3 regions of the Salinicoccus sp. Marseille-QA3875 genome follow, and region 2 is predicted to be linked to each of the others. Evidence: riboswitches for the same ligand, from Rfam matches in the RefSeq annotation. Region 2 holds a riboswitch; each other region holds the start of a gene.

Region 1 (10,584 bases), 880 kb from region 2:
CACAAAATTTTTGATTAAATCAGATTCGCTGATTGCAGTCCGTGCATAATGCCGTTATCTTCAACGCTTTTTGTCACATGTCTCGCCTGCATCTTGATTTCTTCCTGTGCATTTCCCATGGCAAAGCTGTTCGGAACATACTGCAACATCTCGATATCGTTCGGACCGTCGCCAAAAGCATATACATCATTAATGTCAAACCGCATCTTATCCACGACTTTTTTTATGCCTTCGGCCTTGGATCCATTTCTGGGCGAGACATCCATCGAATAGGCATGCCATCTTATAAACTGGAATGAATCCTCGAACTGCTTTTTATAAAGGTACTCTTCACCTTTAGGACAGAACAACAACGACTGATAAATATCGCGGTCAATGTGGTAATCCGGATCGTGTCCGGGCATAAAGCCGAGCTTCAATGTTGAAATGCCTTCAGTCATATATTCATGTTCCGGCATATTGGACAGCATGTTTTGATCATCCAGATATACAAGTGGATGATCATTTTCCATGGCAATTTCTGTGATGTCTTCCAGTCTTTTGGCATCCAAAGGATTGGTATAGATCAGTTCGTCCTCATACACCACATAGTTGCCGTTCATACTCACAAAGGTATTGATACCCAATGAATCCCTTAAGTCTTCATACATGAACGGTGAACGGCCGGTCGCAATAGCCACAATATGACCGGCGTCCTTTACAGCCTTCACAGCCTCTTTAGTGGATTGCGGCACTACTTTTTCATTGTTATAGAGCGTTCCGTCTATATCAAAGAATATTATTTTCTGATTACTCATATCATGCACTGCTCCTAATCATAAATTATGCGTAAATATCAAATCTGGACAATCCAAAATACAACACTACAATCAAAATCAGCCATATGACCACCATGAAAAGATGCCCTTTATCATGAAATGCTGAGTAAAGCTTCAAATCGATGAATAAACTGAGTACAAACTGCCAGGCCAGAACCGTAGCAAGTATCCAGATTGCTGCCGGATGGTCGGTAAAGATGAATACGGCCAGAGCAATAAGGTATGTAACAAGCATCAAATATAAAAAGATTCTTTCAAGATTACCAATATTGAGTGCGTGAATTTTCAAGAAATCATCTTCTTCACGATATCTCGAATCATCAAAAGCAAAATAGCGCTTTGTTTTGGAAAAGTAATGGGTGTAAAATGACTTGATGACCAACCCTGCAAATAAAACGAACAATAAAATATACAAAAGCTTCATTCCTATCCTTGAAAATACTATAGTCCTGGTAACAATTGTAATAGATATCCGACAGCAACTCCAAGAATAACTATCATCCACGCAGGCACCTTCATTTTATATAATAGGAAGAATAATAACAACGCCAGGAAAAAATCACTGCCGGAGTTAATACCACTTATAAACACCGGATTGTAAAATGCTGCAAGCAGAATTCCGACCACCGTCGCATTGACTCCCATCAGAATGCTTTGGAATTTCTTATTGCCTCTCAGCAGATTTAAAAAAGGCAATGCACTCATCACAAGCAGAAATGATGGCAGGAACATCGCAATCGTTGCGATGATGCCGCCCATCGTCCCCAGCATAACCGTTCCCAAATAACTTGCAAATGTAAATAAAGGTCCCGGCACCGCCTGGGCCATTCCGTAACCTGCCAGAAACTCATCAGCCGAAACAAGCCCTGTAGGTACAACTTCCCTCTCGATCATCGGCAGGACAACATGACCGCCGCCAAAAACAATCGAACCGACACGGAAGAATATATCGAATATATTCAAGTACTGGTTATCGAAAAGTGAATTGAGTAACGGGAGCAGAATCAACAGTCCGATAAGTGTGCTGAATGAAATGATGCCTATTTTGCGTGTCAGGTTAAATTTAAAATCTGTTATTTTATTTTCTGCCTTATTCTTAAACAGGAAATATCCGAGCAGACCGCCGAGTAAGATTGTCAGGATCTGAATCCATGCATTCGGGTAGATCAGCATCAAACCTGCCGCAGCAATCGCCATAAGCATTCTCGGGATGTCCGGTGCAAGATTTTTACCCATGCCGAGCAGTGCGTGCAGCACGACTGCCACAGCAACGACTTTCAAGCTGTTTATGAAAACAGCCCCCTCCAAATCCAGGTTCTGATACAGCAGTGCAAAAATGATCAGTACTAAAACAGATGGCAATGTGAATCCGAGAAAAGATAATATCCCGCCCGCTATACCGCCGCGCAGCATACCGATTGAAATGCCGACCTGCGAGCTTGCAGGTCCGGGCAGGAACTGGCAGACAGCGATAATGTCCGCATATAATTTATCATCGAGCCATTTCTTTCTATTTACATACTCCTCTTTGAAATAAGCGAGATGTGCAACCGGACCGCCGAAAGAAGTCAGACCGAGGCGCAGTGAAGTCAGTAAGATTTCCATCAGATTGCTGCCTGATTGATTATTGTTATTAGAGTTTGAATGATTGGTCATGTTTTCCTCCGTATAATAAAGTTAATATCTTCAAATTTACCAGTGATTTGCATATTAATCCATATGAATCATAAAATTATACAAACTCTTAACATCTGTAACAGCGCTGAGTCAGAAGCATAAAAAAAGCATGCAGCACTCAATGTGCTGCACGCCTTACATTTCAATTACAGTAATTCTTCAGACAGTTCAACGATGTATTTGATTTTATTCCACTGGTCTTCTTCAGTCAAAATGTTTCCGTGGTGAGTCGAAGCGAAGCCGCACTGTGGGCTCAGTGAAATCTGCTCTTTAGGGATGAACTGCTTGGCTTCTTCAATTCGTTCCTTGATTGTTTCCCTGCTCTCAAGTTCACCATGCTTTGAAGTGAAGAGTCCAAGGACCACCTGCGGTCCGTTGTTCGGAATTTCATCCAGCGGCTGAAAGTCGCCTGAACGGTCATCATCATATTCTAAAAAGAAACCGTCCACTTTTTCTTTGGCAAACAGAACCGGTGCAATTTTTGAGTAACTGCCTTCAAATGCCCATTTGGAACGGTAGTTGCCACGGCACAAATGCGTTGTTACCACAAGATCTTCGGGCTTGTCTTCAAGCACGCCGTTGACGACACGCAGTGCAAGGTCAATCAGTCTTTCCCTGTCCAGACCGCTGTCGTTGAACGGCAGCTCTTCGGCATTCAGTCCCGCGATATACACATCATCGAACTGAAGATAACGGCAGCCTGCCTCATAAAATGCTTTGACAGCATCTCTGTATGTCTGAATGACATCGTCTGCATAATCTTCAACATCAGAATAGTATTCATGGTCTCTGATACCTGCATTGAATAACTGGTTTGGACTCGGGATGGTCTGTTTTGCAACAGCACGGTCACCGACAATTTCTTTGAATAATTTAAAATCTCTAACATGCGGATGGTCTTCGTTGAATGAAAGCTTTCCTTTGTTGCGCACATCCCAGGCTTCGGTTTCTTCACCGACAAATGCATAACCGGTTTCAGGAACGTAGCCTTCAACACCGTTTAAATTTTCAAGGAAATCCGTGTGCCAGAAACGTCTTCTGAATTCACCATCGGTCACTGCCTTCAATCCCGCTTCAATCTGTTTATCAACGACTTTAGTAATCTCTTCAGTTTCAATATCATATAGTTCACTTGATGAAAGTTCATTATTCTTATAGGCTTCACGTGCGTTATGAATCCGCTCCGGTCTGAGTAAGCTCCCCACGTGATCCGCTTTGAAAGGTCCCGTTTTTACATTTGTCATATTATCCGCTCCTAAAGTGTTTTAATTATAAATAAATCCCCTTCTTATCTTTGATAAAAAGAGGATAACGTCCGTCATCTCTTCTCATCTGGGAGCTTGCACTCCAGGAATTAGCACAGTTCCAATAATGGTCTGCTGCTGAGGCTTCAACGGGCCGGTCCCTCCACCTCTCTTGATAAGAAAGTATTATTTAGTTAATCCATATATTATCACTCGGGATAAGTAAGGTCAATGATTTATCGGAAAATTTTAAAATCATAAAATCTTTAATCATCTTATGGAAACACCATGATGACAGTATTCCCCTTTATACTTTTAATGTTATAAGTATAATATTTAATGTTTATCATTAAATAATTATTGCAAAGAGTTAAACATTAGTGTATATTGGTAATATAAAATAAAGGAGGTTTTACCGATGACCGAAAACGCAGTAATCCATAAACGCTTCAGAACGATGGTTAAAGTGCTTTACGTTCTCTCTTTCATCCCTTTGATAATTTTAATTCTGGGCGTTCTTGCCGTACTCGCAGGTATCGTCATTGTGCCGTTTATGCCATTGAATCTGATTGAAGACAGACTGACACAGCTGCCAGTTGTCGGAACATACGAAAGCACAGGTTTGACCTTGGAAATTACTGAGGCTTATCTCGAATCCATCAGCCTGGACCAGACTGCAATCATGCTCGCTCTTGTATCACAATTCTTCTATCTCATTACCGTTGCTCTTATTTTATTTTTCATCAACAGATGGCTGCATAACTTAAAACACGGCGAAATTTTTACACTTAAAAACAGCCGGTTCATAGAATTTGCAGGATATACTCTAATGGTATTTACAATAATTGATGCACTGGCAAAACTCGCTGTTCAAAACTTGATGATGCAGACTTTCTCTGTAATGGAAATTACAACGGAGCTGGATGATCAGTTCATATTTTCTTTCGGCCAGTTAGACCTTAATTTTAACCTTATGATATTATTCAGTGGAATTATCATCTGGATTCTTGCTAAAGTATTCAAATATGGTGCGTTCTTACAGGAAGAATATGATGCAACAGTTTAGAAAGGGTGGTTAACATGATAATAGTCAGACTCGACAGAGTGCTCGCAGACAGAAAGATGCCACTCGGAAAACTGGCCGATGAAATCGGCGTGTCCATCGTCAATCTGTCCAACTTGAAAACCGGTAAAGTTAAAGCCGTCAGATTTTCAACATTGGATGCAATATGTAAAGCTCTCGACTGCCAACCGGGAGATATTCTGGAATACGCTCCAGAAGATAGAGAAGAAAATTAGAAAGCTCTAAATATTTGCACTCTTCTATAAATAGTTATAGGATAAAACCAATGATAGGTTGGCATCAACATTAAGGAGTGTGTGATATGAAGCTTACAGTAACAGACAATGCATTAGACTGGTTCAAAGAAGAAGTGGAATTGGAATCTGGCAGTAAGGTGCGTTTTATTGTCCAGATTTACGGCGACAGTAAAATCCGTGAAGGATATTCTCTCGCTTTTACACTGGATAAAGATGACAGGAAAAAAGCGGTCGAATACGAAGAGGACGGTATTGAGTTTTATATCAATGAATCTGATCTATGGTTTTTTGATGGCCATGATTTATCAGTCGAGTACGATGAAGAAAAAGAAGAGGTCGTTTTTGAATATATAGAACAGTAAAAGGCCATCAATTGTTGTATGATTTCCTTTTTCTGATGTAAAGTACAATCAGGACAATGACGCCGATGATAATGAGAGCGTAGACAATATTGGAATAAATGTCCATATAACCCACTATATCTTCCCAGGAGTTGCCGACAGCAGCACCCAGGTAGACGAGTACAATATTCCATATCAGTGTGCCTAAAGTCGTTAAACCTAAAAATAACAGCACATTCATTTTAGACATCCCCGCAGGAATTGAAATCAGACTTCTGATCAGCGGAATGAAGCGGCAGAAGAATACTGTCCATGGGCCGTATTTATCAAACCATTTATCCGCTTTTTTAATGTCCTCTTTTGTTACGCGCAGAATATGTCCCCATCTATCAATGATTTTTTCCAGCCTTTTGACACTCAACTGAACACCGATGTAATAAAGAACCACTGCACCAAGTACAGAGCCCCCTGTCGCAGAGATGACCACACCGGGAATCGTGAGCTCAGAAGTTGTGGTCATAAAGCCTCCGAATGTCAATACCACTTCTGACGGAATAGGTGGAAATATATTTTCTATCGCTATTAAAAGTATGATTCCTGCATACCCGAAATCATTCATTATAGTCGTTAACCAATCAATCATTCTTTTCACCTTTTACCTATACTTAAGATTTCTATAGTTTATAACTTAACGGCTGGATAAACAAATCATATTATTTTTTATTTTCATGAAGTATAAAACCCCGCCATATTGGAGGGGTTAATTTTCAATCTTCTCTTGAAACAATTTTAAAAATGCCTGCTGATCATCTTTTGAAAACGGCTTCGGACCTTTTGTCCTGCCGCCTCCCTGTCTGATTGCTGCACTTATATGGCGGGTGTTCAACAGATGATTAATATTCATATCATCATATTCAAAACCGTTATGATGGAGCACAGTCGTGCCTTTGGGCAGGAGTAAAGAAGCAAGCCCATAGTCCTGAGTGACGACAATATCATCTTTTGATGCAAGTGCAACAATTTTGAAATCTGCCGCATCCCGGCCCGCATCTACATAAATGGTCTCCACATGTGGAGGTACCTCCTGATTGGAAAAATGTGAGATGCTCGAAACGAGTGTTACAGAAATATTTTTATTCTTCGTTGTTTTAAATATAATATCCTTCACAGGACACGCATCCGCATCGACTATGATCTGCATAAAAATACGCCTGCCTTTCTGTTAGTTTATTTTAACGGTCCTTCCGCGCATGCGGGATGAGTCGCGAGGCGTTTAATGGATTGTCCCGGCAATTACTGGATCACATCATCTGTCTTTGTCTCTCATGATCACATATCAGACTTCCATTTACTATCCATCACTTTTCTTATAAAAACAATCTGTCCAATATGATAAGAATTATGGGCAGCTGCGTTACTGATCAATTCCCACCATTTTGCGTCGACCGGAAATCCTTCGACGCCTTCATCCAGTTGCGACTCTTCCAATAATTCATTCCAATATAATAACAGTTCGATAAGTTCATTCTTTTTATTTTCAAAAGAAGAATTGTCATGATCTAAAAATGTATCATCATTATCAATGCTTTCTACACTTTTGAAATTTTTATTTTTATAGCGGTGCTGCCACGTCCTATTCCAATAAATAAGGTGATTCACTAGTTCTAAAATAGTCATTGCTTCCGGATGAACTTTAAACCCTGCATCCTGTTCGGTCAAATCTTGTAAAGCGGCACTCACCGGTGCATAGAAACTTGGATCATCTGCATTCGCCTGAAACTGGTTGATTAATAATTCCCTGACATGCGTCATTATAAAACCCCTTTTAATTTTTTGCACGTTGACTTTTAGCAATAAAACCCCATCTGGTTAATGTCTGTCATAAAAACCACCCCTATTCGTATATCTACATAGTAGTATTACTTCAAACTCTTGTCTATAATATGTAAATTATATTCAAACAAAATAAGTCTCTGAAACTTTCGTTTCAAAGACTTATTCATAATCCATTTAATTGTGTAATCCTACCGGCCAAATAAATCGCCGCTTGAGCGATAGGACATAAAACTTTGCTCTATCATTCATCCAGTTTCAGTTTCTTCAGCTGATCTGCCAATGCATTGTTGATCGGTTCTTCTTTATCATCTTTTTTCAGATATTTATTCACCGTACGTTTATCGACTTTTCCTTTTTGGGCTTTATCCCTGCGTGCTTTGAAACTGGAAAGTTTCTCACGGTGGCCGCATGTACATGTAAATATTTGACCATCGCCTTCACCGCTCAGCGTCATTTTCTTCTTACAGTTCGGACATCTTGCATTGGTGATTTTGGCGACATTTCTTCTATGACCGCACTCCCTGTCCTGACAGACGAGCATTTTGCCTTTCTTGCCGTTCACTTCAAGCAGCGGCTTGCCGCAGTCCGGACAGTCGCGTCCTGAAATATTGTCATGTTTGAAGCTCTTTTCACTGTTCTTGACTTCTGCAACAATACTCTTCGTATGCTTCTTCATGTCTTCGATAAATCTCTGTTTATCCAGCTGCCCTTTTTCAATCTGTTCCAGCTGTTTCTCCCACACTGCAGTCGTCACCGGAGATTTTAAAATCTCCGGTGCGAGGTCCAGAAGCTGCTTACCTTTGGATGTAATCTTGATTGCCTGCCCGTTTTTCTCCAAATAAAAGGTATTGAACAGTTTATCGATGATGTCTGCCCTTGTCGCTACTGTGCCCAGACCGCCGGATTCGCTCAGCGTTTTCTTGTGTTCTTTATCCATGCTGAAGTATTTAGCCGGATTTTCCATTGCCTGAAGCAGTGACGCTTCCGTGAATCTCGGCGGAGGCGCGGTTTCACCGGTTGTTCTGTTCACAGAACTGACTTTCAACTCTTCGCCTTTTTTCACATCTACAGTCTTTCCTTCAGCTTCTTCTTTATAGACGATTTTAAAACCCTGCTGAAGTACGCGGTTATATTTGGCTTCCAGTGTTTCACCATTAACTTCCGCCAGCACAATCGTCTCTTCATATTCATACGGCGGCAATAAAACGCTCATAAAGCGCTGGATCACCAAATCGTACACTCTTTTCTCACGCTCGCTGAAATCACTGTAATGCACAGTACTTTCAGTCGGGATGATTGCATGATGGTCGCTGACTTTATTATCGTTGACGAATGATCCGTTACCTTTGATCGGAGATCTTAAAATATGCGTACCTACTTTACGGAAGTTGCCGATTCCGCTTGCCTGCACTCTTTCTTTTAAAGTCGGCACGATGTCATTGGAGATAAACTTCGAGTCCGTCCGTGGATATGTCAGCACTTTATGACGCTCGTACAAATTCTGCATCGTCTGCAGTGTTTCTTTGGCAGACAGGCCGTAAATCTTATTTGCATCTCTCTGCAGTTCGGTCAAGTCGTAAAGGCCCGGTGCAAACTGCTTCTTTTTCTTCTTGGTAACATCTTTGACCGTCAGACTGTCCGCTTTCAGTTTTTTATGGATGTCTCCAACTTTCTCCTCATTGAAAGTAGAATAATTATTGCCGTCTTTCCATTTGAACTTCAATTTATCCGTGCCGACTTCCAGACCGTAATATGTTTTCGGTTTAAAGTTTTTAATTTCTTCGTCCCGTGCAGCAATCATGCCGAGGGTCGGTGTCTGTACACGTCCGCAGTTCAGCTGTGCATTGAACTTCGTCGTCAGTGCACGTGTTGCGTTCAGCCCTACATACCAGTCCGCTTCACTTCTCGCGACGGCTGCCTGATAAAGGTTCCGGTATTTATTGCCGGGCTGCAGGTTTTGAAACCCTTGTGAAATCGCCTTGTCAGTGACAGATGAAATCCACAGGCGTTTGATCGGTTTATTCACCTTGACGTAGTCGATGATCCATCTGGCGACCAGCTCTCCTTCACGTCCGGCGTCCGTCGCGATGATTATTTCTCCTACATCTTTTCTTTTCAACTGCGTCTGTACAACCTTGAACTGTTTCGTCGTCTGCGGGATATGCGTCAGTTTCAATGGGCTCGGCAGCATCGGCAGCTCGTTTAAATCCCACTTTTGATATTTTTTGTCATAACGTTCCGGGTCCTGAAGTGTAACCAAATGCCCCAACGCCCATGTTACGATATAATTATTCCCCTCAAGGAAACCATTTCCTTTTTTACTGCATTTCAGTACACGGGCGATGTCCCGTGCCACTGAAGGTTTTTCAGCAAGTACTACACTCTTTGCCAAAATATTCATCCTCTCTCGTTCATACAATATATTCTTCAATTATACTTGTTTTGGTGAATAGAATAAAGTTCAAGAAAAAAGACCACTCGCTTCGAGTGATCTTCACTGACTATACAAATTCAACTTCCAATTTCTTATCTGCTGCATTTGCAATCTTATCCAGCATCTCCGGGCTTGTGTTTACACTGAATCTGTTACTTCTTATTACCGATACTATCCACAAACTGTTTCGCATCTATAAGTGACATGCCGGTTTCATCCCTGATATATTTTACCGCCTTGACTTGACCGTCCTTTTTCATGACTTCTCTTGTCTGTTTGACCCATTCATCCCGGCCCGCTTTAACTTGCAGCTTTCCATTGACCTCTCTCAAGTGCTGCAGTTCTTTACGCTGGGCGATAATGATAAACCCCGCTGCTAAAACGAGCAGAAGTAACCCCATTGACATAAAATCCATTATTAACTCTCCTTATAACCAAATCAGATACTGCCTGATATTTCTTATCCATTCATTCAAAATCATTCATTACGTAAATTATACCATTACAGCTCTCGTCACTCCATCATCGTATCGCTGTAAATTTCGGGTTTTTTACAACGTCAATATAATTACTGATGATATCCATGCCTGACGCACATGCGAATGATTCCGGATGGTACTGGATGCCATAATGCGGCATAACTATATGTTCAAAAGACTGTATTGAATCCGCAGTTTCCCCGGTCACTTTCAGATCGACAGGAAATGATTCCCTTTCGCTTACGAGTGAATGATATCTCATGATTTCGATCGAATCACCGAGTGAGTCGTACAAGACCGAATTATCCACAACTTTCATTTCATCCATCTTGCCGTGCTTGACGACACTGCCTTCAACAACCCTGCCGCCGTAGTATGTCGTGAGTGCCTGGGATCCGAGGCATATCCCGAGTATCGGTTTATCCCTGTAGTTTT
Region 2 (10,584 bases):
GGTCACATTAAAAGACACTGAAGATATGTATGAATACGCTTCTGATGAAGAGACCACCTATTACGTTTTCAACCGGCACAAGTCACTGGCTGACACCGAAATGGCCATAGTGAACCACTTTATAGAACAGCCGCTTGGCAAATATGGCATTGAGCTGAAGGAAAATGGAAAGATGATCGGGACCATCGAACTGAGAAGAAAAAGTAAAGATTCAAGAGGGATCATCGGTTATACATTAAATCAAAATTATCAAGGCAAAGGTTATATGACTGAAACCGGGGAAGCCATTTTAAAAGTGGGTTTTGATGTCCTCGGGCTGGACTGCATTGCTGCCATGTTCGATGAACGGAATACCGCTTCGGGAAAAGTGCTTGAACGATTGGGCATGAACAAAGAAGGTGTGCTGCGGCATGTACATAAATGGAAAAAGGGCGAATATTTTAATGATGTCTATTATTCCATCCTGAAGGATGAGTATGATATAAAAAGCCCTGAATAATTTTCAGGACTTTTCTTTAATCAAACATTCACTTTTCCTGCTATTCCAACTCTTTTTGCATGATGACTCTCAGGAATTCTCACTTTACCTTTACCAAAAAGATTCTCCCTTAAAGTGGATGCTTCGTATTCTGTTCTGTAGCTGCCGCGTTCCTGCAGAACGGGAATCACATATTCTATGAAATCTTCGAAAGTGACAGGACTCGCTGCCTGGATGATATTAAAGCCGTCGGCGTCACCGATGTTCGCCATCGCTTCCAGTTCATCGGCAATCTGTTCAGGTGTGCCGACCACTTTAGTCGCCCCGATGCCGAGTCCGTGATGGAGCACTGCTTCCCTTACCGTCCATTTTCGTGTCGTACTTGCCGAGTATTTTTTAAGAAAACCATGTGAGGCTTCCGTCTCTGCATCTTCCACATATTGATCCGGCTCATATTTGGAGAAATCGATGCCCGTATGTCCTGAAAGCATTGCTGCTGTCCCTTCATAGCTGACATAAGATAATAGTTCTTCATACTTTTCCTGTGCTTCTTCTTCGGTGCGTCCGACAATCGGCACGATGCCCGGAAAGATTTTTATATCTTCAGCATTTCTGCCGTTTTCCACTGCACGTTTCCTGATATCCGAGGTGAAGGCCTTCAATTCTTCAAGATTACTTGCAAGTGTCGTGAAGAGCGCTTCAGCGTGTTTTGCTGCGAAGGCTTTTCCTTTTTCAGAAGCACCGGCCTGGAACAGTACAGGTGTGCGCTGAGGCGACGGTTCGACCAGATGTTCACCCGGAACACTGAAGAACTCGCCTTTATGATCGATCGGGTGAACTTTATCCGGGTTTACATAGACACCCGTTTCTTTATTTGCAACGACTGCATCCTCTTCCCAGCTGTGCTCCCAAAGTTTATAGACGACATCCATATATTCATCCGCGCGGTCATATCTTGTATCATGTTTGATCTGGCCTTCCATCCCGAGATTGACTGCTTCACTGTTCAAATACGATGTGACGATGTTCCAGGCCACACGACCTTTCGTCAAGTGGTCCAAAGTTGAAAATTCACGAGCCAGCTTATAAGGTTCTGTGTAAGTCGCAGAATAAGTTGGTGCAAAGCCAATATGCTTAGTAACAGCGGCCATGGCTGAAATTGGCAGCAACGGGTTATGCAGTGGCACCTGCACTGCATTTTTTATCGCAGCATCAGAACTGTTTCCATAAACATCATAAATACCAAGTACATCAGCTAAAAATATTGCATCAAATTTACCCTTTTCCAAAAGCTTGGCAAGATCAGTCCAATAATCCAAATCACCATGACGGGCCCCCTGATCTTCCGGATGACGCCACAATCCCGGCGAATGCGGTGCTACAGAATTTAAAGTGAAACCATTCAGACGTATTTGTTTTTTCATAAGTAATCTCTCCCTTTAGCATTGATCAACTTAATTCTTACTAATATAGTAGGAATAGAAAAAGCCTCTTCCTGAGGAAGAGGCAGTTAAGATAAATGCTGCTCCTCCTCATCTTTCAAGCACATCGCTTGTTGGAATGGGCACCTTCCACTGTTAAATAGTGAGGTTGCCGCAGGATCTAAGGACCAATTTCCTCCCCTGCTCTAGATAAGGACTTTATTCTGTTTTAAGTTAAATATCATACTATCAGGGTATGAATGCTATGTCAAACATAATTTTTAGAAAAGTTGATTATTTCTGAAGAATTAGATTGAAAAGCCCAGCCTACAGTATAGACTGGGAATAATATATTATTTAGTATACTCTTCAATATCGATGAAATTCCGTCCGTTTAAGTCAAGGCCAGTAAAATGCTCTTTTAAATATAGCTGGTATGCAGCTGCACCGATCATGGCGGCATTATCAGTACAAAACTTCAGTTCAGGGATATGCAGGTTGATATTCTGCATTCTTGTCAGCTGTTCAAATCTTGCTCTCAATCCACTGTTTGCAGCGACTCCCCCTGCGATGATCAGATTTTTGACTTTATATTCTTCAACAGCCTGCATCGTTTTATTTGTCAATACATCCACGACACTGTGCTGGAATGAAGCCGCTACATCTTCTGAGTTCACTTCCAGATTTTTCTGCTTATGGTTGTGGAGTGAATTGATTACAGCAGATTTCAATCCGCTGAAGCTGAAATCATAGCTGCCCGGTTCCAGGTATGCTCTTGGAAAATTGAATGTATCCCGCCCCTCTTTACTTAATCGGTCGATATGAGGTCCGCCCGGGTAAGGCAGACCGATGACACGGGCCACCTTGTCGTATGCTTCCCCTACGGCATCGTCACGTGTTTCACCGATCACTTCGAAGCTCAGATGATTCTTCATATATATCAGCTCAGTATGACCGCCTGAGACAATCAGTGCCATTAAAGGAAATCTTAATTCTTCTTCCAGCTGATTCGCATAAATATGTCCTGCAATATGGTGGACAGGAATCAAAGGCAGATCATGTGCAAAACTGAATGCTTTCGCAGCATTGATGCCGACCAAAAGTGCACCGATCAAACCTGGACCTTCTGTTACTGCTACAGCATCAAGGTCTTGGGGAATCAGTTCCGCCTGGTTCAGCGCCTCTTCTATAACTGTTGTGATGGATTCCACATGGTGTCTCGAAGCAACTTCAGGCACCACACCGCCAAAGCGTTTATGACTGTCAATCTGGCTCACTACGATATTTGACAGCAGTTCATGTCCGTTTCTCACGACACTGCATGCTGTTTCGTCACAGCTTGTTTCTATACTTAATATTGTAATGTCTTTATTCATCCAGTTTCACCCACATCACGTGTGCATCCTCTCCCGGTCCGTAGTAATCTTTTCGTATCCCCCCGTAGGAGAATCCTTCTTTTTCATACAGGTTTTTAGCTGCATCATTAGCCGTATTGACTTCAAGAGACAAGGTTTTGGTAGACTCTGCAGAATAATCTTTAACATATTTAAGCAAAGTATGCCCGAGACCAAGTCCTCTCTGGTCATCTCTTATTGCAATTGTTGTAATCTGACTCTGGTCAAGAATCAGCCAAAGACCGCAGTAGCCAATGATTTCAGAGTCTTTTTCAATGACAAAATAGTGCGCAAATCTGTTTACGCCAAGCTCTCTTAAAAAAGCTTCTTTTGTCCATGAAGTCTTTGTAAAAGAAGCTGTTTCAATCAGATGTACGGCGTCAATATCCTCGATTTTCATTTCTCTTATAGTTACTGATTTTTGTCCATCCAATTTCTTTCAGCCTCCGATACTCTTAAGTATTCAGGTACAATACCATGAACATCTTCCTGCACAAGCGCTTCATCATAACGCTCGACATTTGAAATTCTCGGTGTCAGATGAGAGAATCCTTCAATATTTTTAAATTGTTCAGTAGAATTTCCGTAAAAGATTACATCATCATTTTCCATTTTTTCTTTTAATTCATCAAAAGCCATGTGTGCCGGAGCCTGTATTGTTTCGAATTTATCTCCATGAAATTTATAGGCAGCCGCAAACACATTGCCCCGTCGTGCATCAAACAAAGAAGCGACTACCCCCTGGGGATTCGACGAAGCTGCCAGCACAAACAATGAAGATACTGAGTATAATTCCACCTTTAAACTGTAGGCCAGTGTTTTAGCGACAGTCACACCGATTCTGACACCGGTATATGATCCGGGTCCCCTGGCAACTATGATACGATCTATATCGCTTTTATTCATTCCGGCGTAATCAAACAGATGACTGATATACACCATCAGAGTTTCTGAATGAGGTCTTGCCACATTGGCATTAATCTCTGCTATATTAATACCATCATCATTAATTGCCAATGATATTACTTTGTTCGATGTATCAATCAAAAGTGATTTCATCTAATGCCTCCATAATTTCATCATTTAAATTCCTGTTTTCTATTTCAAACATACGCCCGTCGCCGTCATGGGTAATTGTAATATTAATAACATTTTTCGGCAAATACTCTTCAATGAAATCCGGCCATTCCACAATGACGATACCATTGCCGAAGTACTCGTCAAAACCAAGGTCTTCATCACTGAACTCAAGACGGTAACAGTCCATATGATGCACATTGAGTGTATCGACCTGATAGCTTTTAATGATGTTGAAAGTAGGAGACGTCATCCTGCGTCCTACACCTAACAGCTCACCAAGAGCCTGAGTAAATGTCGTCTTACCGGCGCCCAGATCTCCCCGCAACAGTAAAACATCATTCCTTTTAATATTATCGGCAAATACTTCAGCTATCTGCTTTGTTCCTTCTATATTATCTGCTTTTATCTTTATCATGTAATCACCTGTTTGAAATAAAAATACTTTAATCTCATTATACAAAAAAAGAGACCACAAAGGGTCTCTAGAAAATTGCCTGGCAGCGTCCTACTCTGACGGGACGAATGTCCAACTACCATCGGCGCTGGAGAGCTTAACGACTGTGTTCGGCATGGGAACAGGTGTGGCCTCTCCGCCATCACTACCAGACAATGTTGACTGTCGAATACATGAAATGTAATCACAGTTTTGGGATGTTCGACTCCGTCGAACGAATGTCTATCTGTGCCGTTCTAAGCATTAGAAATGCAAGAACGTCATCGATATACACTCAAAACCGGATAGAAGCAGACAAACACAAGTGTAAAAACCCTTTACACGGTACAAATCTTTGAATAAGTCGTCGATCGATTAGTATTCGTCCGCTGAGTATGTTGCCATACGTACACGCCGAACCTATCTACCTCATCATCTCTGAGGGATCTATTGGGGAAATCTCATCTTGAGGGGGGCTTCATGCTTAGATGCTTTCAGCACTTATCCCGTCCATACATAGCTACCCAGCAATGCCGTTGGCACGACAACTGGTACACCAGGGGTATGTCCATCCCGGTCCTCTCGTACTAAGGACAGCGCCTCTCAAATTTCCTACGCCCACGACGGATAGGGACCGAACTGTCTCACGACGTTCTGAACCCAGCTCGCGTGCCGCTTTAATGGGCGAACAGCCCAACCCTTGGGACCGACTACAGCCCCAGGATGCGACGAGCCGACATCGAGGTGCCAAACCTCCCCGTCGATGTGAACTCTTGGGGGAGATAAGCCTGTTATCCCCGGGGTAGCTTTTATCCGTTGAGCGATGGCCCTTCCATGCGGAACCACCGGATCACTAAGTCCGTCTTTCGACCCTGCTCGACTTGTTGGTCTCGCAGTCAAGCTCCCTTATGCCTTTACACTCTGTGAATGATTTCCAACCATTCTGAGGGAACCTTTGAGCGCCTCCGTTACTCTTTAGGAGGCGACCGCCCCAGTCAAACTGTCCACCTGACACTGTCTCCCGCCCGGATCACGGGCGTGGGTTAGAATATCAACATCACCAGGGTGGTATCCCACCGGCGCCTCCATGTATACTGGCGTACACACTTCACAGGCTCCCACCTATTCTGTACGGGGGATGTCAAGATTCAATATCAGGATACAGTAAAGCTCCACGGGGTCTTTCCGTCCTGTCGCGGGTAACCTGCATCTTCACAGGTAATATGATTTCACCGAGCCTCTCGTTGAGACAGTGCCCAAATCGTTGCGCCTTTCGTGCGGGTCAGAACTTACCTGACAAGGAATTTCGCTACCTTAGGACCGTTATAGTTACGGCCGCCGTTTACTGGGGCTTCAATTTGCACCTTCGTTCCGAAGAACTAAGCGCGCCTCTTAACCTTCCAGCACCGGGCAGGCGTCAGCCCCTATACGTCACCTTTCGGTTTGGCAGAGACCTGTGTTTTTGATAAACAGTCGCTTGGGCCTATTCACTGCGGCTCATATCTCTATGAGCACCCCTTCTCCCGAAGTTACGGGGTCATTTTGCCGAGTTCCTTAACGAGAGTTCGCTCGCTCACCTTAGAATTCTCTTCCCAACTACCTGTGTCGGTTTACGGTACGGGCGGTATATATCTTGCTAGCAGCTTTTCTTGGCAGTGTGAATCAACAGCTTCGCCTACTAAATTTCGGCTCCCCGTCACAACTCACGGTTACACAGGGCGGATTTGCCTACCCTGACCACTCGTTGCTTGGACATGCACTTCCATCGGCATGCCTGACCATCCTCCTGCGTCACCACATCACTCGAACAATATACACCGGTACAGGAATGTCTACCTGTCATCCATCGCCTACGCGTCTTCGCCTCGGCTTAGGTCCCGACTAACCCAGAGCGGACGAGCCTTCCTCTGGAAACCTTAGTCATTCGGTGGACGGGATTCCCACCCGTCTTTCGCTACTCACACCGGCATTCTCACTTCTAAGCGCTCCACATGTCCTCACGATCATGCTTCGCTGCACTTAGAACGCTCTCCTACCATCAATAAATTGATCCACAGTTTCGGTAATATGTTTAGCCCCGGTACATTTTCGGCGCAGCGTCACTTGACTAGTGAGCTATTACGCACTCTTTAAATGATGGCTGCTTCTAAGCCAACATCCTAGTTGTCTGTGCAACGCCACATCCTTTTCCACTTAACATATATTTGGGGACCTTAACTGGTGGTCTGGGCTGTTGCCCTCTCGACAATGGACCTTATCACCCACTGTCTGACTCCCATGAAGCGCATCTATGGCATTCGGAGTTTGTCTGAATTCGGTAACCCGGGATGGGCCCCTCGTCCAAACAGTGCTCTACCTCCACGATGCTCTCATGAGGCTATACCTAAATATATTTCGGAGAGAACCAGCTATCTCCAGGTTCGATTGGAATTTCACCGCTACCCACACCTCATCCGGTCACTTTTCAACGTAAGTCGGTTCGGCCCTCCATCCAGTGTTACCTGGACTTCAGCCTGGACATGGGTAGATCACCTGGTTTCGGGTCTACGACGATATACTATGGCGCCCTGTTCAGACTCGCTTTCGCTGCGGCTCCACATTCACTGCTTAACCTTGCATATCATCGTAAGTCGCCGGTTCATTCTACAAAAGGCACGCCATCACCCATTAACGGGCTCTGACTACTTGTAAGCACACGGTTTCAGGTTCTATTTCACTCCCCTTCCGGGGTGCTTTTCACCTTTCCCTCACGGTACTGGTTCACTATCGGTCACTAAGAAGTATTTAGCCTTGGGAGATGGTCCTCCCGGATTCCGACGGAATTTCTCGTGTTCCGCCGTACTCAGGATCCACCTAGGGCCGACAACGTTTTCGTCTACGGGACTGTTACCCCCTCCGGTTCATCTTTCCAGATGGTTCGACTAACATTATCTTTCCACATTGGTGTCCTACAACCCCAGCCGAAGCTGGTTTGGGCTCTTCCCGTTTCGCTCGCCGCTACTCAGGGAATCGTGTTTACTTTCTCTTCCTCCGGGTACTAAGATGTTTCAGTTCCCCGGGTCTACCTCCAAATGCGCTATGTATTCACGCATTGGTAACGTCCATAAGACGCTGGGTTCCCCCATTCGGACATCTTCGATTCACAGCTTACTTACAGCTCCTCGAAGCATTTCGGTGTTGGTTCCGTCCTTCATCGGCTCTTAGTGCCAAGGCATCCACCGTGCGCTCTTCATCACTTAATCGTAATGAATTTGTGAGTGTACTGGTTACAGTACATCGCGTGTATCTTGAACTCTTTGTTCTCGGTTTTCTACGCTTGTTTTGATTTCGGTTAAAATCATTTGTTTTGTTTGCTTCTCTATCCGGTTTTCAATGTACATCATTCTCTACTACATATTATAGAAGAGATTTTTAAAAGACTATCTAATAGATAATCTAAAAATGGTGGAGACTAGCGGGATCGAACCGCTGACCTCCTGCGTGCAAGGCAGGCGCTCTCCCAGCTGAGCTAAGCCCCCATGATTATAATATAAATGGTGGGCCTAAGTGGACTCGAACCACCGACCTCACGCTTATCAGGCGTGCGCTCTAACCAGCTGAGCTATAGGCCCATCAATAATCATAAGATATTAATTTATATATGAATGTTAAAGAACATTCAAAACTGAATACAATATGTCAAACGTCAATCCCGTTCCTGTAATTATCCTTAGAAAGGAGGTGATCCAGCCGCACCTTCCGATACGGCTACCTTGTTACGACTTCACCCCAATCATCAATCCCACCTTCGACGGCTGCCTCCATAAAGGTTGGCCCACCGGCTTCAGGTGTTACTGACTTTCGTGGTGTGACGGGCGGTGTGTACAAGACCCGGGAACGTATTCACCGTGGCATGCTGATCCACGATTACTAGCGATTCCAGCTTCATGGAGTCGAGTTGCAGACTCCAATCCGAACTGAGAACAGTTTTATGGGATTCGCTTGGCCTTGCGGCGTTGCTGCCCTTTGTAACCTGTCCATTGTAGCACGTGTGTAGCCCAAATCATAAGGGGCATGATGATTTGACGTCATCCCCACCTTCCTCCGGTTTGTCACCGGCAGTCAACTTAGAGTGCCCAACTGAATGCTGGCAACTAAGTTTAAGGGTTGCGCTCGTTGCGGGACTTAACCCAACATCTCACGACACGAGCTGACGACAACCATGCACCACCTGTCACTCTGCCCCGAAGGGAAACCATATCTCTATGGCTGTCAGAGGATGTCAAGATTTGGTAAGGTTCTTCGCGTTGCTTCGAATTAAACCACATGCTCCACCGCTTGTGCGGGTCCCCGTCAATTCCTTTGAGTTTCAACCTTGCGGTCGTACTCCCCAGGCGGAGTGCTTAATGCGTTTGCTGCAGCACTAAGGGGCGGAAACCCCCTAACACTTAGCACTCATCGTTTACGGCGTGGACTACCAGGGTATCTAATCCTGTTTGATCCCCACGCTTTCGCACATCAGCGTCAGTTACAGACCAGAGAGCCGCCTTCGCCACTGGTGTTCCTCCATATCTCTGCGCATTTCACCGCTACACATGGAATTCCACTCTCCTCTTCTGCACTCAAGTTCCCCAGTTTCCAATGACCCTCCCCGGTTGAGCCGGGGGCTTTCACATCAGACTTAAGAAACCGCCTACGCGCGCTTTACGCCCAATAATTCCGGATAACGCTTGCCACCTACGTATTACCGCGGCTGCTGGCACGTAGTTAGCCGTGGCTTTCTGGTTAAGTACCGTCACACACATGGCAGTTACTCCATGTGTCATTCTTCCTTAACAACAGAGTTTTACGAGCCGAAACCCTTCTTCACTCACGCGGCGTTGCTCCGTCAGACTTGCGTCCATTGCGGAAGATTCCCTACTGCTGCCTCCCGTAGGAGTCTGGGCCGTGTCTCAGTCCCAGTGTGGCCGATCACCCTCTCAGGTCGGCTACGCATCGTCGCCTTGGTGAGCCACTATCTCACCAACTAGCTAATGCGCCGCAGGCCCATCCATCAACGGCACCAAAAGCGCCTTTCAACTTTAAGACTTGTGTCTCAAAGGATCATCCGGTATTAGCCACGGTTTCCCGTGGTTATCCCAGTCTGATGGGTAGGTTGCCTACGTGTTACTCACCCGTCCGCCGCTCGATTGATTGGAGCAAGCTCCAATCAATCGCGCTCGACTTGCATGTATTAGGCACGCCGCCAGCGTTCATCCTGAGCCAGGATCAAACTCTCCATAAATGGAAAGCTCATCTTGAGCTCGGTGTGATACTTCAATCATGAAGCATCGGTTTGCGTGTTCCGTTGTTCGCCTCAACTTGTGTTCCTATATAATAGAAACTTTATCGGAATTAAACGTTGACATATTGTCATTCAGTTTTCAATGTTCTTCATTTAAAATAATGGAGCGGGTGATCGGAATCGAACCGACGACATCAGCTTGGAAGGCTGGGGTTATACCACTTAACTACACCCGCATATATAAATAGAAAGAAAATGTTTTTGTTTTAAAAGTAACTTTCGATTGCTTCAGGAATAATGCGGCTGAGAGGACTTGAACCTCCACGGGATTACCTCCCACTAGGCCCTCAACCTAGCGCGTCTGCCGATTCCGCCACAACCGCGTATCAATAAGCTATTTAAAAGTTCTTATAAAACTTTCGCTTTTTCTTATTTTAGCGACAAGAATTATTGTATAACATCCAGCATTCTTTGTCAACAATTTTATAAAACTAATTTCAAATCATTGTTTTAAA
Region 3 (10,584 bases), 1.1 Mb from region 2:
GGAAATCTGAAGTCGTTACGCCTGAGATTTCTGATGGATACTGCATCCCGAGGAAAAGACCAGCCTGTGCGCGTTCGTCCACTTCCATTTCCAATACATCTTCACCATCAAGAATTACTTCACCTTTTGTCACTTCGTAACGAGGGTGACCCATAATCGCTTGTGCCAAAGTGGATTTACCAGTACCGTTTGGTCCCATCACCGCGTGAACTTCGCCTTGCTTAAGTGTCAGGTCGACACCTTTTAAAATTTCTTTACCGTCTATTTCGACATGTAAGTTTTTGATTTCTAGAACAGAAGTCATTTACTTATCCTCCAATTAGAAAATATTATTTCCATACTCCACTAGTTTATAATAATTCTAATCTATAGTCAAAGATATGGAGTATGTTTCACACTGTCTTATTATACCTTAAAAATGAAACATATTAAAGGGAATCCCCTCATCTTAAAGTATGATTCCCAGCTTGAATTGAATTCGTCTTCTTTGAGAATAAAAAAACCTAAATGATTTCAGAAATCATTCAGGTTGTAATAATTCACTCATAAAACCAGAGAGATTATTTTGAATTTTTAGTCTCCATCGGTAATTTTTCATCTGCTGCCCACTCTGATAATGAACCGTCATAAACAGAGACATTTTCCTGTCCGAGTCTATTCAGCAGATACTGCGTCCAGGTCGCTGCGATTGCACTTCCGCAATAAGTGATGACTTTCTTATCTTCATCAAGTGCACCAACTTCATCAAATTTCCGTTTTAATTTTTCGTCATCGTAGATTTCCCCGGTTTTAGGGTCAGCCAGATCACCGAAGAATACATTGACCGCACCTTTAATATGGCCCGGACGTGCATAAGTGTCTGCAGTGCCGTTATAACTTTCAGGCTGCAGACTGTCCAATATGATTACACCGTCATCGTCTATTGCATTCAATACATCTTCTTTGTCCGCATAAAGTTCAGATCTGCGTTGTATGTTCAACCCGCCTTTTTTTGGTGTACTCACTTCATCAGTCACCGGGCGGTTTTCCTTTTTCCATTTATTATAGCCGCCTTCAAGTATCGCAAAATTGTCGAACCCTTCAAATTTCAGCTGCCATGCGAAGCGCGATGCCCAGTCGGAAGCTTCGAAGTCGACGCCCACCATTGCTCCACGGTCATAAATCACTACAAAGGAATCATCATCAATTCCAAGTTCTTTTATTTTTTCTACGAACTCATCATGAGGGATGACGGCAAAATTATATGATGCATCCGCATCAGAGAAGTCATTTTTCAAATCTGCGAATACTGCGCCGGGAATATGTTCTTTATCATACTCTTCCTTACCGCTCCATACATCATAATAGCCGCCTGCTTCAGGAATCTGTAAAAATGTCGTAGCATCTATGATTCTTAAATTTTCATCTTCCAAATGCTCGTTTAACCATTCTGTTGAAACAAATCCAGTGTTTTTATCTGACAATTGAAGCACCTCTTTAAATCATATTTAATTACTATGATTTAAATATATCATACAAACTCATTCAATGAAAAAGATATGATTTTTATATACTGAAAAATTTAAACCGGATACTTTTTTAGCATCCGGCTTTCAATCGTCTTTTATTCACTTGATGATATCCATTGTGAACGGCGGTCTGTATGATTCACCATTCAATGTTTTAATGATACCGATGACGATGAATACAATCATTGCTACCTGAATGATCGGTCCCAGAACGAAGCCGATCAATACTACTGTTGATACCCATGCGATAAACGCGTAAATCGTATATGATATTCCAAAGTTTGCCACATGCCTCAACGCCTCTGCAGTTTCGGGGTCATCATCTTTTTTTAATGCCCAAATAAGCAAGGGGCCGACAATCATAGTAAAAATCGCTAAAATATATGATACAAGGACGAGTGACGAATCGTAACCTGTTTGAGTGTTCTGTGTCATTTATTACCCTCCCCCTTTCTTTTTATAGCCTTATTGTAAGTTTACCATTAATATACTTTGTGTACAATTGATTATTCCGGGGAAAGTTCGTGCTGAAAATAAAAACCACGACAAATTTTATAAGATTTATCGTGGTCTTTATTACTATTATTCTGCCGGGATGACTGCACCTTCGTAGTTATCTTCGATGAACTGTTTGATTTCATCGCCTTGAAGCACTTCCATCAGCTTATTGATATCTTCTCTCTCTTCATCGCCTGAACGCACCGCAACGAGGTTTGCATAAGGAGATTCCCCGTCTTCAATCGCGATAGAATCATCAACCGGGTTCAATCCGCCGTCAAGGGCAAAGTTGGAGTTGATGATGACGACCGGAGCTTCATTATTATTGTACATTTCAACCAATAATTCCGGTGCTGTCTGATTATTGAATTCAAAGTCGTGCGGGTTCTCGGTAATATCATCGAACGTCGCATTTTCAATATCGATGCCCTCTTCGATTTCAACCAGGCCTGCATCGACGAAGAATGACAGGAAACGGCCTTCTTCAGCAGGGTTGTTCGATACAAGGATTGTAGAACCGTCCGGGACATCTTCCAATGATTCATGATCCTGTGAATAAACAGCCATCGGCTCGATATGTACGTTGCCTGCCGATACCAGATCATAGCCGTGTGATTCAACTTCACCATCCAGGTATGGTGTGTGCTGGAAGAAGTTTGCATCCACTTCTTCATCAGCAAGGAGACGGTTTGGTGTTGTATAGTCGTTGACGATGTTAACGTCGAGCTCAATGCCGTCTTCTTCAAGAATTGTTGCAGCCTCTTCTAAAATTTCAGCATGGGGTGCAGGGGATGCAGCAATTGACAATGTGCCGCCCTCTTCTTCTGACGCTTCTTCAGATGAACCCTGCTCAGTTTCAGCAGACTCTTCACCTGTATCAGCGCTCTCTTCTGCACCTTCTTCGCCACTGCCGCATGCAACCAGAACAACTGCAAAAACTGATAAAGCTAAAAACAGTAAAAATTTCTTCATATACATCCAATCCTCTCTAGGTATTCTATTTATAATATATGATTATTATCTCTTATCCACAGCTTTTGCGAGGAAGTCTCCTGCGAACTGGATGATAAAAACAATAATCAGTATTACTATTGTTGCAACTAAAGTGACGTCACTCTGATTCCGCGTAAACCCGACCATGTAGGCAAGGTTCCCGAGGCCGCCTGCGCCGATGACGCCGGCGATTGCAGTCGAGCCGACCAGCATGATGGCCGTCACTGTGATGCCTGAAACAAGTGCAGGCAGTGATTCCGGTATCAATACTTTCCATATGATCGTCCATGTGTTTGCACCCATCGATTCGGCCGCTTCTATTACACCTTTATCTATTTCTTTAAGTGCAATTTCAACAAGACGTGCATAGAACGGTGATGCACCGATAATGAGCGCCGGCAGTGCACCCTGGACACCCATGATGGTTCCCATAATCGCTTTTGTAAACGGGATGAGCAGAATGATCAGAATGATGAACGGTATCGCCCTGAAGAGATTGACGAGAAAAGCCGTAACGCCGTAAACCGGCTGGCTCCCCGCATTGTCGCTCTTATCGGACAGAAAGAGTATGATTCCTAAAACAAGCCCGATCATCAATGTAAAGAAAGTTGCGATGCCCGTCATATAGATTGTATCGACTGTCGCTTCCCAAACGACATCCCATTTGACGTTTTCAAAACTGAACATATCTCTGAAGGCCTGGAAAAATTCATTCATTACTTCTCCACCTCCACTGTAATATCCTCATTGGCAAGCTCATCGATCACTTTTTGAAGCGTCGTACCGTCAATGTCCATCGCAACATAAAGGTGGCCGTATGATTCGTTGTTCGTCTGTTTGATGTTACCAGACAGAATGTTCATATCCAGATCGAACTGCTTGATCACTCTGGAGACGACCGGTGTTTTGGATTTAGTGCCGACAAAGCCGATTTTAAGTATTTTGGAATCCGGGAACAGCTCTCTCACTTCGTCGAGGGCAAGCGCTGTTTCTTCATCGTTGATATCATCTTTGACGAATCTTTTAGTTACACTGTGTGACGGGTTCTGGAACAGCTGCAGCACTCTGCCCGTCTCGACGACCTTGCCGTTCTGCATGACAGCGGCTCTGTCGCATATTTTCCTGATGACATGCATTTCATGTGTGATAAGCACTATTGTCAGGTTCATTTCCTTCCTGATTCTCTGCAGAAGCTCGAGCACTTCATCCGTTGTTTCCGGATCGAGTGCGCTTGTCGCCTCATCACAGAGCAGAACCGTCGGTTCATTTGAAAGTGCCCTTGCGATGCCGACACGCTGTTTCTGACCCCCGGACAATTCACTCGGGTAATTTTTCTCACGTCCTGTGAGACCAACCAGTTGAATCAGTTCCCCGGTCCGTTTTTTCCGTTCCTTTTTTGCGACTCCCGCAATCTCTAATGGAAAGCTGATGTTCTCCTCGACCGTCCGTGACCAGAGCAGATTGAAATGCTGGAAGATCATCGAAACTTTTTGCCGCTTCTGCCTGAGGTCCTTTTTAGACAATTTGTTGATGGTATCGTCTCCGATGATGATTTCGCCGGATGACGGGGCTTCCAGACCGTTCAAGAGACGGATCAATGTCGATTTTCCGGCACCTGAATATCCGATGACGCCAAAGATTTCCCCGCTTTCTATATGCAGGCTGACATCATCCACTGCAGTGATGTCAGCTGATTTCGTACTGTAGTTTTTATTTACATTTAAAATATCTATCATTAATCATCTTCCAAACTATTATAAATTTAAAAACCTACTCACTTGCTATGAAATGAGTAGGCTTCTTTTATCTTCAGCCTCTCATCTTTGAATCGATTGATTCAGTGATTTGGCACCTTGTCTTTGAGACGGTTGCCGTGGCATCAACGGGCACTTCCCTACACCACTCTTGATAAGAGTTATTATTCGATTGTGAATCATAATACCATCAGTCCGGACTTCCGTCAATACTGACGGCTGAGTATATCCATCAGATTTGTGACGGATTCAAAACGGTAGACACTTTCTTTCAGTTCACCGTTTTCAAATATCAACAGCGCCGGTGCGGAGGTTATTTTATAATCATTGATAAAATCCACATGGTAATTCAGATCAATTGCTGTATATTCAAAATCTATAATTTCCTGAGTCAAATTCAACATGCGTTCCGCAATCTGGCAGTTTGCACAGATCGGCGCATAACCGTACAGAATAAATTTTTCTTCAGAATGAATAAGATTGTATATATCCTGTGTCTCTAACTGCTCTTTCATCATAAAACTTACCTTTCATAATCAAGCTCGTGTCGACATAAAAACCATGACGCATCAGGAGGTTTGCGAGGTAGTCTCTTGGGCATCTGCCGACTTCTCCAAATTTAGGGTCAATATAAATGTGGGTACTTTCACTGAGATGTTTTTTGAACCATTTACGGATTTTGCGGCCTTCTTTATCGGCATCCGATAATATATAAATATCAGAGCCGTCAAGCTGTTCCAAAATTTCATCAAGTTTTGAAACTCCCATTGTACCAAAAGTGCATATGATCTGCACAGGTTCTACAAGCACTTCCTCGATACGGCGTTTGTCAGTTTTACCCTCAACAATGAGTACTTTATCAGAAAGATACATTTTCATCACCCTTGGAGTTTTATTTTATTTTAAAAAAACTCTAGACAATGTCTAGAGTTTTTAAATTATGCTTCGATAACTGCTTTGTATCCGTCAGCATCTAACAGGTCATCTAATTGTGATGTGTCTTCAAGTTCAACTTTAACCATCCAAGCTTCTTCATATGGTGATTCGTTTACTAACTCAGGGCTGTCTTCAAGCTCTTCGTTCACTTCAACGATCTTTCCGTTTAATGGAGCATACAGTTCAGAAACAGTCTTAACTGATTCTACGCTGCCGAAAGATTCACCCTTAGTCATTTCATCGTCTTCTTCAGGAAGCTCGACAAAAACGATGTCTCCAAGCTCACCTTGAGCGAAATCAGTAATTCCGATTGTTACTGTATTTCCATCAACTTTTACCCATTCATGATCTTCAGAATACTTTAAGTCGTTTGGTAATGCCATAATAGAAAACCTCCTCAAATTAATCTATACAACTACATAATGACATATTTCACATAGTTTCTCAAGCTTATTACTTATAAAAGCGCTTCCTTGTACTCCGCTTCTTTAAACCCAAGCAGGACACGCTCTCCTGCATCGACCATTGGACGTTTTATCAACATTCCATCAGAAGACAGGATCTCGATCTTTTCAGCATCTGACATCTCGGGCAGCTTATTTTTCAAATCGAGTTCTTTATATTTCTTCCCTCTTGAATTGAAAAATTTGTTGATATCCTGATTTGATTTCTCAATGATCTGTTTCAGCGTTTCTTTTGACGGCGGTTCTTTCACCATATCGTGCGCTTCGAAGTCCACACCATTCTCTTCTAAAAACCTCTTCCCTTTTCTGCACGTCGTACACTTGGAATATTCGTAAAAAGTAATCATCCGGTACCTCCATAGATAGTCAGTTTATAGTCTATACCCGATACTCTGACAGGTATTCATACTAAGTTTTCCCCTTATTTCCATTCTACAATATTTAAGTTTTAAGTGGTAATATTAAGATGATTCATAAAAACTGACTGGAGGGATAATGATGGATGCAATCAGAACATATAATGATTATAAAGAGATAATTAAAAGCAACGATAAGATCATCATAAAATTTTATGCTGACTGGTGTCCGGACTGCAGTGTATTGGACCATTTCATCAAGCCGATCATGAAAGAATACAGATATATTGACTGGTACGAACTGAACCGTGATGAAGTACCTGCCGCAGCAGATGAAAATGACGTTACGGGCATCCCCGGGCTCCTTATCTTTAATAAAAGCAGGAAGACTGCCCACCTCCATCCAGTGCACGCAAAAACGCCGGGAGATGTCAGGCAGTTTTTAAAAGAAAATCTGTAGAACATAAAAATGCCCGACGATTCTTTGAAGTGGAATCCTCAGGCATTTTTTTAAATTTCATATGCTTTAAGTGCATCTTTGATTCTGGATGCATGAACCTGTCCGGGTGCACTGTTGTTAGTGATATAGCCGTATGTCAGACATGATCCGAAATCACCGCCTGCAAGACGCGTCACTTTACCCAGCTCTCCCATGGAGATGCCGATGACTTTATTACCGATGGCCTCCTTGCCGATCTTGACTATCTTCAGCATGTTGACCACATCATCGGCATCATTCGGCAAAAAGGCAAGCTTCAGAATCTCACCGCCTGCCGAATGCATGTTGTATAACATCTTCTGCATTTCTTCCAGCCTCGGTGTTTCCTTGAAATTATGATGGCTGAAGAGAACCGTCCTGCCATGTTCCCCGGCACACTCCACAATTTCCGAAATCACTTTGCCCCCGGTCACAAATTCAATATCGATGATGTCGATATCACACTTTATGATGACATCCATCAGAAGGTCCTTATACTCGGCGTATGATTTAGAACCGCTGCCACCTTCATGAGACGTTCTATATGTATAGATGATCGGGAGGTCGGTTAATTCCGAACACACTTCATTCACTAGACTCAAATGCTCAGAGCGGCTCATATTATCAAGCGCATCACTGCGGATTTCCACAATATCCAGAGAATCGATATTATTTTTAACATTTGTGATTTCCTTCTGTATATCAGAAAGCGACGTTCCGCTTATGGACACCACCACTTTCGGAAGCCCTTCAAATATTTCAATATTTTTTATGTTCATTCCTATCCCCCGTCAGTCAAGTTGATATTTGCTTTATTGTACACATACTTCCATAAAAATAAAAGTACCCAAAATCCCAGGGGAAGGATTTCGGGTAAGGGGACTTGACCAAAGGGGAATGGTCAAATGATGTTTATATTTAAAGTATACCCATTAATTATTAAGTTAATGTTAAGATGCTCACTTTATTTCACTGAAAAAGTTACTATGATCCATAAGGTTTGCTTATGAAAAATCAATGATTCCCTTAATTGACATTTATAGCTAATTTAAAATTCAGCTGATTACCTCGGAATGGCACGGAATGCAGTTATTCTCCCGGTTATAGCGTCTCGCCCTTCTTTACGCTATAACTCAAGTCCCAAACCGCAACTTATAGCACAAAGCGCCTCCCCAGCCACGCTCCAAAACAAATAAAGCACGAAACCCATTTAAAGGTTCCGTGCCTGTAAAACTTTCTATATTACTCTGCAGTAACGTTCAATTCAACATCAATGTTGCCGCGCGTCGCTTTTGAATACGGGCAGAACTGATGTGCCTGCTCTAAATATTTCTCTGCATCTTCCTGAGACATGTTTTTAACTTTCGCATTGATCTTAACGCCGAGTTTCGGACCTTCATTTTCTTCATCATCCAATAACTGGACTGTCAGATCCACTTCAGGCTCCGCGTTTTTAACGCCGCCCTGTTTCAGCATCAAATCGAATGCGCCATTGAAACATGAAGCGTAGCCTGCTGCGAAAAGCTGTTCCGGGTTGACGCCGTCGCCGTCCTGATCCGGTGGTAGTACCGCTGAGTCGATCGCCTTATCATCTGTCTGAACGTGTCCTTTGCGTCCGCCTGTGTTGGTTGCTGTTACCTCATACTTAAGTGCCATTATCTTACTACCTCCTAATATTATGCTTACAACCCTCTCTACCCCAATATAATTATATTAATCTTTTATTTGTAAGAAAAAACACCGTCCGGCTGGACGATGTCTTCTATAGTATGACTGCCGCGATCGTACCGAATATGATCAGCGGAATGTTGTAATGCACAAATGTCGGAACACACGTGTCCCAGATGTGGTCGTGCTGTCCGTCAGCCGCAAGGCCCGACGTCGGACCGAGCGTACTGTCGGAAGCAGGAGATCCTGCATCACCAAGTGCTGCTGCACTTCCGATAAGCGCCGCCGTTGCCATCGGACTGAATCCGAGTGACATACAGAGTGGTACGAAAACCGCTGCAATGATTGGTATCGTGCCGAAAGAAGTTCCAATACCCATTGTAATCACAAGTCCGACCAGCAGTAATACGACTGCTGCCACCGCACGTGGTGTACCGTCGAACCAGCCTGAAACCGTGCCGATCAGATTATCCACTGCATTTGTTTCAGTCAGAACAGATGCATAACCCGAAGCGATCAGCATGATAAAGGCAATTGCACCCATCATGAGAACACCTTCTTTGACTGCAGCGTCACTTCTGCTCACCTTGATAACCTGGCTCAGAAGCATGATCGTAATACCTCCGAGCGCCCCGATGATCATCGAATCGAACGACAGCTGCAGAACGAATGCAGCGACAATCGCAAATAATGTAATGACATGGTTCACTGTCTGGCGTGTTTCCGTCAGCTGTTCAGAAACCATGCTGTCGGAGTCGACTGTTTCAATATCCTGATAGTCCTTCGGTTTTCTGTAAGTGATGAAAACCGCTACAAGCAGCCCGACCGTCATGCCGAGGACCGGTATCAGCATCGCATAAGGAATATCAGACAAAGCGATATCCAGACCGTTATCCTGCATTTCTGTTGCCAGAATGCCATGGAATATTAAACCGTAGCCGACCGGAATCAACATATAAGGGGCTTTCAGACCATATGTCAAAGCACTCGCAACCGCTCTTCTGTCTATTTTCAATTTGTTGAACAGCATCAACAGCGGCGGAATCAATATCGGTATAAATGCGATATGTACAGGTACAACCGTTTCAGCAAGCACCCCGATTCCTACAAATATGAATATAAGAAGATACTTCCGCTTCCCTATTACTCTCAGCAAATAATTAAGCAGTACTTTAACGATTCCGGACATCGCAATCATTGAAGCAAAAATCCCCAGCAATAAATAGCTCAGCGCCGTCTCGGACTGCCCGCCCATACCTTCAACAAGGACTGTAACAGTCTCGCCGAGTGGCAGCCCCGCAAGAAGCCCTGCTGAAATTGCAGCGAGGATCAATGCGAAAATGACATGGATCTTTAAAAGACTCAAAACGATTAATACAAGAACCGAAATAACGACTGGATTGAGCAATACATCCATTTTCCATGCCTCCTCTTCCATTAATGTAAAAATGATGGAACAATATCACTATTCTATCAGACAAATAAGAATGAGAGTACAAAATTTAATAATGAAAATCTCTTATAAGTTACATATTTATACAAATAAGTAAATGTTATATCGATTATTTACTATTTATTTACATAATATTAGTAATCTCAGGTTTTTTTAATGAGTTTTTAATATTCCGATAATTATTTTTTAATTTTCAAATGGAATGATGGTACTAACAAAACGAAGGGAGGGAAAATTCATGAGTTATTTCGAAGACATTCAACCAGCAGCATCAAATGATTTTTCCAATGATTCATTTTCAAGCGATTCAAGTGTATCCAGCGCGTCAAGTGCATCAAGTGTTTCTTCTGACTAGATCTCATAAAAGAAGATTAATGAAAAGGAGGTAATAACCATGACTTATTTCGAAGATATCCAACCGGCATCATCAAACGACTTTTCATCAGATTCATATTCAAGCGATTCAAGTGTATCCA

The links. Region 2 has a riboswitch for S-adenosylmethionine ahead of ACY8DT_RS03540 (LLM class flavin-dependent oxidoreductase). Riboswitches for the same ligand answer to the same signal wherever they lie in the genome.
Region 1: linked by a shared signal. The riboswitch ahead of ACY8DT_RS08030 (5-methyltetrahydropteroyltriglutamate--homocysteine S-methyltransferase) and the one ahead of ACY8DT_RS03540 (LLM class flavin-dependent oxidoreductase) in region 2 are both predicted to bind S-adenosylmethionine.
Region 3: linked by a shared signal. The riboswitch ahead of ACY8DT_RS09350 (methionine ABC transporter ATP-binding protein) and the one ahead of ACY8DT_RS03540 (LLM class flavin-dependent oxidoreductase) in region 2 are both predicted to bind S-adenosylmethionine.

What each region holds. Positions count from the first base shown of each region.
Region 1 covers NZ_CM143103.1:1,559,733-1,570,316, reverse strand. Annotated here, with positions in the region: gene ACY8DT_RS08045 (Cof-type HAD-IIB family hydrolase) at 15-797, opposite strand; gene ACY8DT_RS08040 (hypothetical protein) at 823-1,233, opposite strand; gene chrA (chromate efflux transporter) at 1,260-2,474, opposite strand; gene ACY8DT_RS08030 (5-methyltetrahydropteroyltriglutamate--homocysteine S-methyltransferase) at 2,642-3,739, opposite strand; SAM riboswitch class I at 3,821-3,921, opposite strand; gene ACY8DT_RS08025 (DUF2975 domain-containing protein) at 4,158-4,805, shown strand; gene ACY8DT_RS08020 (helix-turn-helix domain-containing protein) at 4,820-5,038, shown strand; gene ACY8DT_RS08015 (HesB/YadR/YfhF family protein) at 5,125-5,421, shown strand; gene ACY8DT_RS08010 (DedA family protein) at 5,429-6,043, opposite strand; gene ACY8DT_RS08005 (YaiI/YqxD family protein) at 6,161-6,601, opposite strand; gene ACY8DT_RS08000 (DinB family protein) at 6,730-7,212, opposite strand; gene ACY8DT_RS07995 (DNA topoisomerase III) at 7,478-9,628, opposite strand; gene ACY8DT_RS07990 (hypothetical protein) at 9,823-10,086, opposite strand; gene ACY8DT_RS07985 (anthranilate synthase component II) at 10,193-10,584, opposite strand, start outside.
Region 2 covers NZ_CM143103.1:682,003-692,586, forward strand. Annotated here, with positions in the region: gene ACY8DT_RS03535 (GNAT family N-acetyltransferase) at 1-499, shown strand, start outside; gene ACY8DT_RS03540 (LLM class flavin-dependent oxidoreductase) at 520-1,902, opposite strand; SAM riboswitch class I at 2,008-2,116, opposite strand; gene tsaD (tRNA (adenosine(37)-N6)-threonylcarbamoyltransferase complex transferase subunit TsaD) at 2,253-3,275, opposite strand; gene rimI (ribosomal protein S18-alanine N-acetyltransferase) at 3,268-3,693, opposite strand; gene tsaB (tRNA (adenosine(37)-N6)-threonylcarbamoyltransferase complex dimerization subunit type 1 TsaB) at 3,705-4,352, opposite strand; gene tsaE (tRNA (adenosine(37)-N6)-threonylcarbamoyltransferase complex ATPase subunit type 1 TsaE) at 4,333-4,788, opposite strand; rRNA gene rrf (5S ribosomal RNA) at 4,866-4,980, opposite strand; rRNA gene ACY8DT_RS03570 (23S ribosomal RNA) at 5,162-8,048, opposite strand; tRNA gene ACY8DT_RS03575 (tRNA-Ala) at 8,249-8,324, opposite strand; tRNA gene ACY8DT_RS03580 (tRNA-Ile) at 8,341-8,417, opposite strand; rRNA gene ACY8DT_RS03585 (16S ribosomal RNA) at 8,520-10,069, opposite strand; tRNA gene ACY8DT_RS03590 (tRNA-Gly) at 10,232-10,305, opposite strand; tRNA gene ACY8DT_RS03595 (tRNA-Leu) at 10,368-10,452, opposite strand.
Region 3 covers NZ_CM143103.1:1,796,452-1,807,035, reverse strand. Annotated here, with positions in the region: gene sufC (Fe-S cluster assembly ATPase SufC) at 1-304, opposite strand, end outside; gene ACY8DT_RS09370 (sulfurtransferase) at 561-1,463, opposite strand; gene ACY8DT_RS09365 (DUF4870 domain-containing protein) at 1,608-1,943, opposite strand; gene ACY8DT_RS09360 (MetQ/NlpA family ABC transporter substrate-binding protein) at 2,091-2,978, opposite strand; gene ACY8DT_RS09355 (methionine ABC transporter permease) at 3,024-3,716, opposite strand; gene ACY8DT_RS09350 (methionine ABC transporter ATP-binding protein) at 3,716-4,735, opposite strand; SAM riboswitch class I at 4,814-4,914, opposite strand; gene ACY8DT_RS09345 (thioredoxin family protein) at 4,960-5,271, opposite strand; gene ACY8DT_RS09340 (toprim domain-containing protein) at 5,219-5,626, opposite strand; gene gcvH (glycine cleavage system protein GcvH) at 5,692-6,072, opposite strand; gene ACY8DT_RS09330 (arsenate reductase family protein) at 6,147-6,500, opposite strand; gene ACY8DT_RS09325 (thioredoxin family protein) at 6,652-6,969, shown strand; gene aroD (type I 3-dehydroquinate dehydratase) at 7,020-7,766, opposite strand; gene ACY8DT_RS09315 (organic hydroperoxide resistance protein) at 8,230-8,643, opposite strand; gene ACY8DT_RS09310 (Na+/H+ antiporter family protein) at 8,750-10,072, opposite strand.